3 regions of the Citrobacter sp. Marseille-Q6884 genome follow, and region 2 is predicted to be linked to each of the others. Evidence: predicted binding sites of a transcription regulator. Region 2 holds the regulator's gene; each other region holds the start of a gene.

Region 1 (4,423 bases), 100 kb from region 2:
GAAGGTAACCAGAACCCGGATAACGGTGAACCGCTGACCTACGGTAAGAGCATTACCGATGCCTGCATTGGCTGGGAAGACACGGATGCGGTGTTGCGTCAGCTGGCGAATGCGGTTAAAGCGCGTCGCGGCTAAGGATTTAGCTTCACTGAGAATAAAAAAGCGTGGATTTTCCACGCTTTTCTATTTAAGGCGAAGAAATTACTTCGCTTTGCCCTGGTTGGCGACGGCCGCCGCTTTAGCTGCGATCTCGTCAGCATTACCCAGATAGTAATGTTTGATCGGCTTGAAGTTTTCATCGAACTCATACACCAGCGGTACACCGGTCGGAATATTCAGTTCAAGAATTTCATCTTCGCCCATATTATCCAGGTATTTCACCAGCGCGCGCAGAGAGTTACCGTGAGCGGCAATAATCACGCGCTCACCGCTCTTCATACGCGGCAGAATGGTTTCGTTCCAGTAAGGGATAACGCGGTCAATGGTCAGCGCCAGGCTTTCAGTTACCGGCAACTCTTTATCGGTCAACTGCGCATAACGCGGATCGTGACCCGGGTAGCGTTCGTCATCTTTGGTCAATTCCGGCGGCGTGACGGCAAAGCCACGACGCCACTGCTTAACCTGTTCGTCGCCATATTTTTCTGCGGTTTCAGCTTTGTTCAGACCCTGCAGCGCGCCGTAATGGCGTTCGTTCAGTTTCCAGGATTTTTCAACCGGCAACCAGGCCTGATCCAGTTCATCCAGCACATTCCACAGGGTATGGATGGCACGTTTCAGCACAGAGGTATAAGCAAAATCGAAACTGTAGCCTTCCTCTTTCAGCAGTTTACCTGCCGCTTTTGCTTCGCCTACGCCTTTCTCGGACAGATCAACATCGTACCAACCGGTAAAGCGGTTTTCGTTGTTCCACTGACTTTCACCGTGACGTACCAGAACCAGCTTCGTTACAGCCATACACTCACTCCTATAAATCATATTGAATGATAATAATTCTCATTATATTGCCGTAATGCGCCAGCGGCAATGCTTACGCATAACCATAGCGAAAATAGCGACACAGTGTAAGGTTCTTGTGAACTCAAGGTTGCGATTTTGTCTTTAAGTGGTGCGATTTTGAGCGGGGCAGGGAGGGGACGAGCAATAAACCCGATGGCTTGCGTCATCGGGCTTGTCACGGTGCACTATCAGGCAGGTATAAACCGATACTCAGTCACGCTGGTGTACTCCTCGCCAGGACGCAGTAAGCAGTCTGGCTGAGGCCATTCAGGATGGTTCGGGCTGTCTGGTAGGAACTCACTTTCCAGTGCCAGTCCTTGCCAGTCGGCGTACGCTTCAGGTCCACGAGAGGGAGTGCCACCGAGGAAATTCCCGGAGTAGAACTGCAATGCCGGAGCCGAGGTGTAGACCTCCATCTGCAGTTTTTCATCCTGCGACCACAGGTGAGCGGCAGGTTTACGGGCATCACCTTGTGCCTGTAGCAAGAAGGCGTGGTCGTAACCTTTCACCTTACGCTGGTCATCATCGGCCAGGAACTGGCTGTCGATGACTTTGGGTGTACGGAAATCGAAAGAGGTACCTGCTACCGATTTCAGCCCGTCGCGCGGGATCCCTGTCTCATCAACCGGCAGATACGTATCGGCCAGGATCTGCAGCTTATGCTGGCGGATATCGGTTTTGTCACCGTCGAGATTAAAATAAACGTGATTCGTTAAATTCACCGGGCACGGTTTATTCACCGTCGCACGGTAGGTGATCGAAATACGATTATCGTCAGTCAGGCGGTACTGTGCCGTCGCGCAAAGATGGCCAGGGAAGCCCTGATCGCCATCGTCTGATGTTAAGGCAAACAGCACCTGGCGGTCGTTCTGATTCACTATCTGCCAGCGGCGTTTGTCGAAACCGTCGGGCCCGCCATGCAGCTGGTTTTCACCCTGGCTTGGCAGTAATTCAATGGTTTCGCCTGCAAAAGTATACCGACTGTTCGCGATACGGTTAGCGTAACGGCCAATCGATGCGCCAAGAAACGCAGACTGATTCGGGTATTGCTCCGGGCTGGTACAGCCGAGTAGCGCTTCGCGAACGCTACCATCGCTGAGTGGGACGCGCGCAGACAAAAGCGTTGCGCCCCAATCCATTAGGGTAACGACCATCCCTGCGTCATTCCGCAGGGTTAGCAGTCGAAACGGCTGGCCATCGGGGGCCAGTACGGGAATTTCGTTTAGCACTGTCCGGCTCCTTGTGAAGGTTTGCAGACATAGAACGTTTCTTTGATACCGGTTTTCGCTTCGTACTGTGTGGCGACAGCCTGCTGGACAGCAGGAACCAACGCTTGCGGAATCAGCGCCACAATGCAGCCACCGAAACCACCACCCGTCATGCGCACACCGCCTTGATCACCAATGGTCGCTTTGACAATCTCAACCAGCGTATCAATTTGCGGTACGGTAATTTCGAAATCATCGCGCATGGAGGCGTGAGATTCCGCCATCAGCTGACCCATGCGCAGTAGGTCGCCTTTCTCCAGCGCTTCTGCGGCTTCAACGGTACGGGCATTTTCAGTCAGCACATGGCGAACACGTTTGGCAACGATCGGATCCAGCTCGTGTGCGACGGCGTTAAATGCCTCCAGGCTGACATCACGCAGCGCGGGCTGCTGGAAGAAACGTGCACCTGTTTCACATTGTTCGCGGCGGGTGTTGTACTCACTGCCCACCAGCGTACGTTTAAAGTTACTGTTGATGATGACCACCGCCACACCTTCAGGCATGGAGACCGCTTTGGTGCCCAGTGTGCGACAGTCGATCAGCAGCGCATGATCTTTCTTGCCAAGAGCAGAGATCAACTGGTCCATAATCCCGCAGTTACAGCCGACAAACTGGTTTTCAGCTTCCTGACCGTTAAGGGCGATTTGCGCGCCATCGAGCGGCAGATGAAAAAGCTGCTGGAATACCGTTCCCACCGCCACTTCCAGCGAAGCCGAAGAACTTAAGCCTGCCCCTTGCGGTACGTTGCCGCTGATCACAAGATCCGCACCACCAAAAGCGCTATTGCGTTTTTGCAGATGCTTCACCACGCCACGCACATAGTTTGACCACTGTTGGCTGTCGTGGGCGATAATCGGCGCATCAAGAGAAAACTCATCAATCTGATTATCGTAGTCAGCGGCAATAACGCGAACTTTACGATCTTCACGCGCCGCACAACTGATGACAGTTTGGTAGTCAATTGCGCAAGGCAGGACGAAACCGTCGTTATAATCGGTATGTTCGCCGATCAGATTTACGCGACCAGGTGCCTGAATAGTATGGGTTGCAGGGTAGCCAAACGTTTCAGCAAACAGAGATTGTGTTTTTTCTTTCAGACTCATTATTTAAACTCCGGATTCGCGAAAATGGATGTCGCTGACTGCCCGCAGACGTTCAGCGGCTTGTTCTGCCGTCAGGTCGCGCTGGGTTTCCGCCAGCATTTCATAACCGACCATAAATTTACGCACGGTTGCGGAACGCAGCAGCGGCGGATAAAAGTGTGCATGCAACTGCCAGTGTTCATTCTCTTCGCCATTAAATGGCGCACCGTGCCAACCCATTGAGTAAGGAAATGAGCACTGGAACAGGTTATCGTAACGACTGGTCAATTTTTTCAGCGCCAGCGCCAGGTCAGCACGTTGCGCGTCGGTCAAATCGGTAATACGCAATACATGTGTTTTCGGTAGCAGCAGCGTTTCGAACGGCCATGCCGCCCAGTAAGGCACTACCGCCAGCCAGTGTTCGGTTTCCACCACCGTGCGGCTACCATCAGCCCGTTCACGCTGGACATAATCGACCAGCATGGGGGATCCCTGTTCAGCGAAGTACGCTTTTTGCAGACGATCTTCACGCTCGGCTTCGTTGGGCAGGAAACTGTTGGCCCAAATTTGACCGTGCGGATGCGGGTTCGAGCACCCCATCGCAGCGCCTTTATTTTCAAACACCTGCACCCAGGGATAGGTTTTACCCAGATCCGCCGTTTGTTCTTGCCAGGTTTTGACGATTTCCGTCAGGGCAGGCACGCTAAGCTCTGGCAACGTTTTGCTGTGGTCCGGCGAGAAGCAAATCACGCGACTGGTTCCACGAGCGCTTTGGCAGCGCATCAACGGATCATGACTGTCCGGCGCGTCCGGGGTATCGGACATCAGAGCCGCAAAGTCGTTAGTAAAAACGTAGGTACCCGCGTAATTCGGATTTTTGTCGCCGGTCACGCGCGTATTGCCTGCGCACAGGAAGCAGTCAGGATCATGAGCGGGCAGAACCTGCTTAGACGGCGTTTCCTGCGCCCCTTGCCAGGGGCGTTTGGCGCGATGCGGCGAAACGAGGATCCACTGCCCGGTGAGCGGGTTAAAGCGGCGATGTGGATGATCGACGGGATTAAATTGGGTCATGACAAA
Region 2 (4,423 bases):
TTATTTTTTTCGCTGTTTTCCTTTGGTAACAGCAATTTATACGTCAAAGAGGATTAACATATGCGTACGTTCAGTGGCAAACGTAGTACGCTGGCGCTGGCTATCGCCGGTATCACAGCAATGTCAGGCTTAGTCGTAGTACCACAGGCGCAAGCCGAAGGCTTTATCGACGATTCTACATTAACCGGCGGCATCTATTACTGGCAGCGTGAGCGTGACCGTAAAGATGTGACCGATCATGACAAATACAAAACCAACCTTTCTCACTCGACCTGGAACGCGAATCTCGACTTCCAGTCCGGCTATGCGGCTGATATGTTTGGTCTTGATATCGCAGCATTTACCGCGATTGAAATGAACGAAAGTAGCGAAAGCGGTCATCCAAACGAAATCGCATTCTCTTCAAAAAATAAAGGCTATGACGAAGATTACTCCGGCGATAAGAGCGGGATAAGCCTTTATAAAGCGGCGGCAAAATTTAAATATGGCCCAACCTGGGCGCGCGCCGGTTATATTCAACCTACCGGGCAGACTCTGCTGGCTCCACACTGGAGCTTTATGCCAGGTACTTATCAGGGTGCTGAAGCCGGTGCTAACTTCGACTATGGTGATGCTGGTGCGCTGAGCTTCTCCTATATGTGGGCCAACGAATATAAAGCGCCATGGCACACTGAAGTCGATAAATTCTATCAGGCAGATAAAAAGACCAGCGTGGATTACCTCCACTCCATCGGCGCGAAATATGACTTCAAAAATAACCTGTTGCTGGAAGCGGCCTTTGGTCAGTCTGAAGGTTATGTTGATCAGTACTTCGCAAAAGCCAGCTACAAATTTGATTTAGGCGGTAACCCGTTTACCACCAGCTATCAGTTCTACGGCGCGCGTGACAAAGTTGATGACCGCACCGTCAACAATATTTATGACGGTACGGCCTGGTTGCAGGCGTTGACCTTCGGCTACAAAGTGGCGGAAGTGGTTGACCTGCGTCTGGAAGGTACCTGGGTTAAAGCAGACGGGCAACAGGGCTACTTCCTGCAGCGTATGACGCCGACGTATGCGTCTTCAAACGGTCGTCTGGACGTGTGGTGGGATAACCGTTCTGACTTCAACGCCAACGGTGAAAAAGCGGTCTTCTTCGGCGCAATGTATGACCTGAAGAACTGGAACCTGCCTGGCTGGGCAGTGGGTGCTTCTTACGTTTACGCATGGGATGCTAAGCCATCGACCTGGCAGCTCAACCCGGACGCCTATTACGACAAAAACCGTACCATCGAAGAGTCCTCTTACAGCCTGGATGCGGTCTACACCCTGCAGGACGGTCGTGCGAAGGGCACTATGTTTAAACTGCACTTCACACAGTACGACAACCATTCAGATATTCCGAGCTGGGGCGGTGGTTACGGCAACATCTTCCAGGATGAGCGTGACGTGAAGTTCATCGTTATCGCGCCGTTCACTATCTTCTAATGCCAATCGCGGCAGGCCGGGTGCCTGCCGCATCGTTGAGGACTGTTCAATGAAAAAACTGCTACTCATCGCCGTGATGGCATCAGGTCTTGTGGCGTGTGCGCAATCCACGGCGCCGAAAGAAGATAGCCGTCTTAAAGAAGCCTACAGTGCCTGTATTAATACCGCACAGGGTTCGCCGGAGAAAATCGAGGCCTGTCAGAGTGTGTTGAACGTGCTGAAGAAAGAAAAGCAGCACCAGCAATTTGCTAACGAAGAAAGTGTCCGCGTACTGGATTACCAGCAGTGTATTCAGGCGACGCGTACGGGCAACGATCAGGCTGTCACGGCTGACTGTGACAAAGTCTGGCAGGAAATTCGCAGCAAGAACGCGGCTCAATAAGGCTCGTCGATTGATCGCTTAAAAAGACTCGTGTGACAGCGGGTCTTTTTTTATGCGCATAAAAAAAGCCAACCGGAGGGTTGGCCTTTCTGAATACATCACATTATTTTGCGTCGTGCGCATGCTCATCTTCGCGGCAATCACCTTCAGCACAGTGTCCGTAAAGATAGAGGCTATGGTTGGTTAAGCGAATACCATGTTTCGCTGCGATTTCACGCTGGCGCGCTTCGATAGAATCATCACTGAATTCGACCACTTTGCCACAGTCGAGGCAGATCAGGTGATCGTGATGATGTTGCTGAGTCAGTTCGAAGACGGATTTACCACCTTCAAAATTATGGCGGGTCACGATACCGGCATCATCAAATTGGTTCAGCACACGGTACACGGTCGCCAGACCAATTTCTTCACCCATATCGATCAGGCGTTTGTATAAGTCTTCCGCACTGACGTGATGGTTATCCGGTTCCTGAAGAACTTCCAGAATTTTTAAACGAGGAAGCGTTACTTTCAGGCCAGCCTTCTTTAATGCGGTATTGTTGTCAGTCATGCGGAATCTGTCCTGTAGCTAAACGGTTCACTTCATTAAAAGAAGTGACAGAAATTGCACTTGAGATAATGCGTATCATTATAGAACTGCCATGCCTAAATGAAAACTGCAAGTCTCTGGCAAATATTGTTAATCAAAACGTGGTATCGCCTACAAACACACTGTGCAATACCCCATTGGCATCCAGCCATTGTACAGGGTCAGGCGAAAAAGTTACAAATTTGTAGCAATTATTTTGATTGGTTTTATCTATTGATGCGGCGCAGATGAGTTTCTGCGCCGCATCAAATCAGGCGTTCAGGATTTCGTCGAGATGCAGTTCAGCAGAAATCTGTTTAACCCATTTTTCGACGCGTTCTGCAGTCAGTTCAGGCTGGCGATCTTCGTCGATAGCCAGACCAACAAAGTGGTCGTCATCCGCCAAACCTTTGGACGCTTCAAAGTGATAACCCGCCGTTGGCCAGTGACCGACGATGGTTGCGCCGCGCGGTTCAATAATGTCGCGAATAGTGCCTAACGCATCGCAGAAATATTCTGCGTAGTCTTCCTGGTCGCCGCAGCCAAACAGCGCAACCAGCTTACCGTTGAAATCAATGTCTTCGAGAGTCGGGAAGAAGTCATCCCAGTCACACTGCGCTTCACCGTAGTACCAGGTTGGGATGCCGAGCAGCAGAATGTCATACCCTTCCAGGTCTTCTTTGCTGCTTTTTGCAATGTCATGTACATCGGCAACGTCTTTACCAAGCTGTTTTTGAATCATTTTTGCGATGTTTTCGGTATTACCGGTGTCGCTGCCGAAAAAGATGCCAGTGATTGCCATGAGTAAAATAACCTCTTGAAACTTATTGAAATGGTGGTGGCGCAATGCCCACGGATACGGGCAATCATAGCAGAACAGGCTGGCATGCGGAAACAGCAAACACGCCGGACTGCACACTGTGCTACATGATTTATGATTTTAAGCAGAAATTCAGACTATGCCTGACCACGCAATGTGCTGAGTTGGTTCATCAGCATCTCTTCGATGAGTTCACTGCGACTCATGTTGCGCGCGTCTGCCAGATGATTCAAAGCGTCAACGGCGTCAGCGTTCAGCTTCAGTTCGACACGCTTAAGCCCGCGAACTTTGTCACGTTTAAGCTGATTACGTTTGTTAATACGTAACTGTTCATCACGCGAGAGCGGATTGGTTTTGGGTCGTCCCGGGCGACGCTCCTGCGCGAACAGATCTAATGTCGTACGGTCCGTTTGTTCTTTGGCCATGATCTTGGTGACTTCGGGGAAACAATCAGCCAGGCGTCTGCCCGGATGGATAGCGCGCCATCATACATCAGCAGGGGAGGCGCGCCAACGCCCACGCACGTAATCGCGCGCGGACGCTGAGTTTTTAATCAGTTGGCCTTATCCGCAAGATAACGACGTATTGCGCGTAATACCGCCTCCGGTTTTTCTGCATGCACCCAATGGCCTGCGCCGGCAATAACATGTGCTCGTGCCTGTGGGAATTGCGCCAGCAAGGGGGCACGGTACGCTTCAGTCACGTAAGGCGAGTTTCCGCCGGGGATAAACAGTGCCGGGTGATCCCATGCGGGTATCGTTTCCCAGCCCACAATATGGGGATACTGCTCCCACAGAACCGGGACATTAAAGCGCCATTCACCGTCAACAAAGGATTTCAACAGGAACTGGATCACGCCTTCTTCTTTCAGATGTTGGCGCATCACGCTTGCCGCTTGCTGGCGCGACGTGGCTTGTGCATCCGTCACGGCATTAATCGCCACGAAGATCTCATCGTGGCGGCGGACCTGATAGTCAACCGGCGCAATATCGATAGCGACCAGTTGATCAATACGTTCCGGCGCCAGCGCGGTTAACGCCATAACGGCTTTGCCGCCCATCGAGTGACCAATAAAAGTGGCTTTTTCGATGTTCTGCGCATCCAGCGTATCCAGCAGATCTTGCGCCATGGCCGGGTAATTCATCTCCGAAGAACGGGGCGAGAGACCATGATTTCGCATATCAAC
Region 3 (4,423 bases), on a different contig from region 2:
CGTTGGTGGCGTCATGACAACGGCTATCATCGCGGTTGGGATAAACGTAAAGCCTACGAGCGCGGTTATCGTGAAGGCTGGAACGACCGTGACGACCACCGGGGTCATGGACGAGGTCATAAACACCATCATTAATGTAACAAAAGAGCCTGCGGGCTCTTTTGTTTTTACAAACCGAGCGCGGTTCCCACCAGCAGCCAGATATTCAGCGCCACCACCAACACAACAATCATCCAGCCAAGCTGTTTTACCCAACGGGTGTTCACCAAATCGCCCATCAGTTTGCTGTCGCTAGTAAAGATCAGCAGCGGTACCAGCGCCAGTGCAATACCGAAACTGAGCAATACCTGGCTCATCACCAGAATACGGGTGGGGTCCAGCCCCATCAAAATAACGATAAACGACGGCATCATGGTGACGGTACGGCGTACCCATAATGGAATGTGAAAGCGGATAAACCCTTGCATAACAACCTGCCCCGCCAGCGTCCCGACAACGGTAGAGGAGAGACCTGCTGCCACCAGGCTTAAACCAAAAACCGTCGCCGCAGCGTGGCTCAATAATGGCTCAAGCGTCAGATAAGCCTGATCAAGGTCGGCAATACCGGTATGCCCGCTAAAGTGAAATGCAGCCGCTGCCGTTGCCATCATCGCCAGATTCACAAACCCGGCAATCGTCATCGCAATGGCAACATCCCATTTAGTGGCCGCATAGCGCTGTTGCCGCGTCCCGCCGTGCAGATGCTGGGTTAAAGAAGAATGCAGATAAATGACGTGTGGCATAATCGTAGCGCCGAGCACACCGGCTGCCAGAAATACGGCTTCAGAATTGGGCAGACTGGGAATAATCATCCCCTTGCTCAACTGCGCCAGGTTAGGTTGGGAAAAAATCAGCTCGACGATGTACGCCGCAGCCACAAACAACAGTAGCCCGCCAATCACTTTTTCCAATGGTTTTTGTCCACGGCGCTGCAGCATCAGGATCAAGAAGGTTGCAATACCGGTAAGTACAGCCCCTTGTAACAACGAAACGCCAAGAATCAACTTGAAGCCAATTGCCGCACCGATAAACTCAGCCAGATCCGTCGCCATGGCGATAATTTCGGCCTGCACCCAATAAAACCAGACCACCGGGCGCGGATAATGATCGCGAATTTGTTCTGCCAGATTTTTGCCTGTGGCAATCCCCAGCTTTGCGGACAGCACCTGAATCAGCATCGCCATCAGATTTGCCCAGACGACGACCCACAGCAGTTTATAGCCAAAGCTCGCCCCTGCCTGGATATTCGTGGCAAAGTTACCCGGATCGATGTACCCGATCGCCGCGATGAACGCAGGTCCCATTAATGCGAGCTTCAACTTGCGCGCTGCCCGTCCACTGCTACTCTCAACGCGATCGTTCGTCATTTTAGTACCTCAGAAACATAGCCTTTGCTATGTTTCAAGCTACGCCTATTGAGAATGATTATCAAATTCATTTTGATGGGTGAAATTGATTTCTCTGATAGCGTTGGTCTATGGATTAATAAGAAATCTGGAAATACCGGCGAGATGTTTGATTATTGTTATGAGATTAGCACAATGACATAACTTTTCACTTCCATACTAAACATAACGGAAGTGTATCGCTGATCACTAATTTTGAATCTCGTCACAGGTCCTTATTATAGTGTGTGTTTGATCTCGTTTTCTTTGGTGTTGTTACATAGAATGTGCACGGAAATTAAACCTGCCTCATATTTGGAGCAAATATGGACCGCGTTCTTCATTTTATCCTGGCCCTTGCCGTGGTTGCGGTACTCGCACTGCTGGTAAGCAGTGACCGTAAAAAAATTCGCATTCGTTATGTTATTCAATTGCTTGTTATCGAAGTGTTACTGGCCTGGTTCTTCCTGAACTCTGATGTCGGTCTGGGCTTCGTGAGAGGCTTCTCCGAGATGTTTGAAAAACTGCTCGGGTTCGCTAATGAAGGGACAAACTTTGTCTTCGGCAGCATGAACGATAAAGGCCTGGCATTCTTCTTCCTGAAAGTGCTTTGCCCTATCGTCTTCATTTCCGCTCTGATCGGTATTCTGCAGCACATCCGCGTTCTGCCGGTTATCATCCGCGCAATTGGTTTCCTGTTATCCAAAGTTAACGGTATGGGTAAACTGGAATCCTTCAACGCCGTCAGCTCCCTGATCCTGGGTCAGTCTGAGAACTTTATCGCCTATAAAGATATTCTCGGCAAAATGTCACGCAACCGCATGTACACCATGGCAGCAACGGCAATGTCCACTGTTTCCATGTCCATCGTGGGCGCGTACATGACCATGCTGGAACCAAAATATGTCGTTGCGGCACTGGTTCTGAACATGTTCAGCACCTTTATCGTACTGTCGCTTATCAACCCTTACCGCGTTGATGCCAGCGAAGAAAACATCCAGATGTCCAACCTGCACGAAGGCCAGAGCTTCTTCGAAATGCTGGGTGAGTACATCCTGGCAGGTTTCAAAGTTGCCATTATCGTTGCAGCGATGCTGATTGGTTTCATCGCGCTGATTGCCGCGCTGAACGCCCTGTTCGCTACCGTAACCGGTTGGTTTGGCTACAGCATCTCCTTCCAGGGCATCCTGGGTTACATCTTCTATCCGGTTGCATGGGTGATGGGTGTGCCGTCCAGCGAAGCACTGCAGGTGGGCAGTATCATGGCGACCAAACTGGTTTCCAACGAATTCGTTGCGATGATGGATCTGCAGAAAATCGCCTCTACGCTCTCTCCACGTGCGGAAGGTATCCTCTCTGTGTTCCTGGTTTCCTTTGCTAACTTCTCGTCTATCGGGATTATCGCAGGCGCAATTAAAGGCCTGAACGAAGAGCAAGGCAACGTGGTTTCCCGCTTTGGTCTGAAGCTGGTTTACGGCTCTACGCTGGTGAGCGTGCTGTCTGCATCTATCGCAGCGCTGGTGCTGTAAGGCAACATCGTAGTAATAAGACCGGGGAGATTAAGATTCTCCCCGGTTTTTTTATGCCCGCAATTTGGCTATCGGTGCAAAGAAACGAGAGAATCAGGCAGGAAGCAGAAACAAAAAACCCCCGCTTTTCAGCGAGGGTTTCAATTTTGGTGGAGCTAAGCGGGATCGAACCGCTGACCTCTTGCATGCCATGCAAGCGCTCTCCCAGCTGAGCTATAGCCCCACGATGCTTTTACGTACGTACCAAATTCTTTGGGATTAAATTTGGTGGAGCTAAGCGGGATCGAACCGCTGACCTCTTGCATGCCATGCAAGCGCTCTCCCAGCTGAGCTATAGCCCCGTCACGTAAAGCTTGTCGAGTTGACGGGCGGCATCATATGAATTCCCTTCGCATGTGTCAACGGCAAAATGAACTCACAGAATTCAATCGCTGAAAAAGCAGACAAATGAAGAACATTGCGCAGCAACTCGCATTCAGTAGTTAAACGCGTCACGGTTTCGACTAAAATGGTGCTATAAAATGACCCCCTAATTAACCCCACGACTACTCAGGGAATCGTTATGTTCAAGGAACGGATGACGCCAGAAGAACTTGCTAATCTGACCGGATACAGCCGACAGACAATCAATAAATGGGTTCGCAAGGAAGGCTGGGCTACATCACCAAAACCAGGCGTTCAGGGCGGAAAAGCCCGTCTGGTTCACGTTACCGAACAAGTTCGTGAATATATCCGCAGTGCTGAGCGTTCTGCTGAAGGCCTATCAGATAATTTTTCATCAGCAGGTGATACCTCTATCGAAGCACTGCTGATAAGACTCGCCCAAGAAATGACGCCATCAGAACAGAAAATGTTTACGTCATTGATCCTGCGTGAAGGCATTACGGGTCTGTTACAACGCTTAGGGATCCGCGACAACAAATAATATGAAAAAATTACGCAGCAAAATGACGACCGAAGAACTGGCTGAGTGTCTTGGTGTCGCCAAACAAACCGTCAATCGCTGGGTCAGAGAACAAAACTGGAAGACCGAAAAGTTTCCCGGCGTGAAAGGGGGTCGTGCCAGGCTTATTCATATTGATGGCGGTGTCCGCGAGTTTCTACTCAATATTCCCGCGTTCCGCAAGGTCCCTGAGTTTTATCAGGCTGAAGAGCCGCTTGCAGAATATACACACGTCGTTCGTAACCCTGCGTGGCGTCAAATCGTTAACGCAGTGGATAACATGTCACCGACAGAACAGGAAAAACTGGCACTCTTTCTTTCCCGTGAAGGTATCCGCAGTTTTCTCGCCCGTCTGGGTATTGATGAATCTGAATAAACACCAAAAAAAACGGCAGGATGTTCTCCTGCCGTTTTTATCTGTATCAACGAGTCTTACTGCTGATTTTCACGTTCCACAATAAACGCCAGCGCCTTGTTAATACGTTCAATGCTGCGAGATTTACCAATCGCATGCACCGTTACGTCTA

What was found. The regulator Fur, encoded in region 2, represses iron uptake genes when iron is present. The targets are predictions, from matches to a motif close to ATAATAATGAGAACNACTATCAA.
Region 1: gpmA (2,3-diphosphoglycerate-dependent phosphoglycerate mutase) is a predicted target of Fur. The motif match lies at 981-1,003, and genes of this name have one in related genera.
Region 3: N7268_RS16585 (Nramp family divalent metal transporter) is a predicted target of Fur. The motif match lies at 1,449-1,471, and genes of this name have one in related genera.

The regions. Positions count from the first base shown of each region.
Region 1 covers NZ_CAMDRE010000001.1:2,667,689-2,672,111, forward strand. Annotated here, with positions in the region: gene aroG (3-deoxy-7-phosphoheptulonate synthase AroG) at 1-135, shown strand, start outside; gene gpmA (2,3-diphosphoglycerate-dependent phosphoglycerate mutase) at 202-954, opposite strand; gene galM (galactose-1-epimerase) at 1,185-2,225, opposite strand; gene galK (galactokinase) at 2,219-3,367, opposite strand; gene galT (galactose-1-phosphate uridylyltransferase) at 3,371-4,417, opposite strand.
Region 2 covers NZ_CAMDRE010000001.1:2,564,627-2,569,049, forward strand. Annotated here, with positions in the region: gene chiP (chitoporin ChiP) at 61-1,467, shown strand; gene chiQ (ChiQ/YbfN family lipoprotein) at 1,517-1,849, shown strand; gene fur (ferric iron uptake transcriptional regulator) at 1,953-2,399, opposite strand; gene N7268_RS12075 (ryhB-regulated fur leader peptide) at 2,392-2,478, opposite strand; gene fldA (flavodoxin FldA) at 2,689-3,219, opposite strand; gene ybfE (LexA regulated protein) at 3,375-3,662, opposite strand; gene ybfF (esterase) at 3,791-4,423, opposite strand, start outside.
Region 3 covers NZ_CAMDRE010000002.1:328,876-333,298, reverse strand. Annotated here, with positions in the region: gene ypeC (DUF2502 domain-containing protein YpeC) at 1-135, shown strand, start outside; gene N7268_RS16585 (Nramp family divalent metal transporter) at 168-1,406, opposite strand; gene nupC (NupC/NupG family nucleoside CNT transporter) at 1,751-2,953, shown strand; tRNA gene N7268_RS16575 (tRNA-Ala) at 3,101-3,176, opposite strand; tRNA gene N7268_RS16570 (tRNA-Ala) at 3,219-3,294, opposite strand; gene N7268_RS16565 (YfeC-like transcriptional regulator) at 3,516-3,878, shown strand; gene N7268_RS16560 (MerR family transcriptional regulator) at 3,880-4,272, shown strand; gene gltX (glutamate--tRNA ligase) at 4,329-4,423, opposite strand, start outside.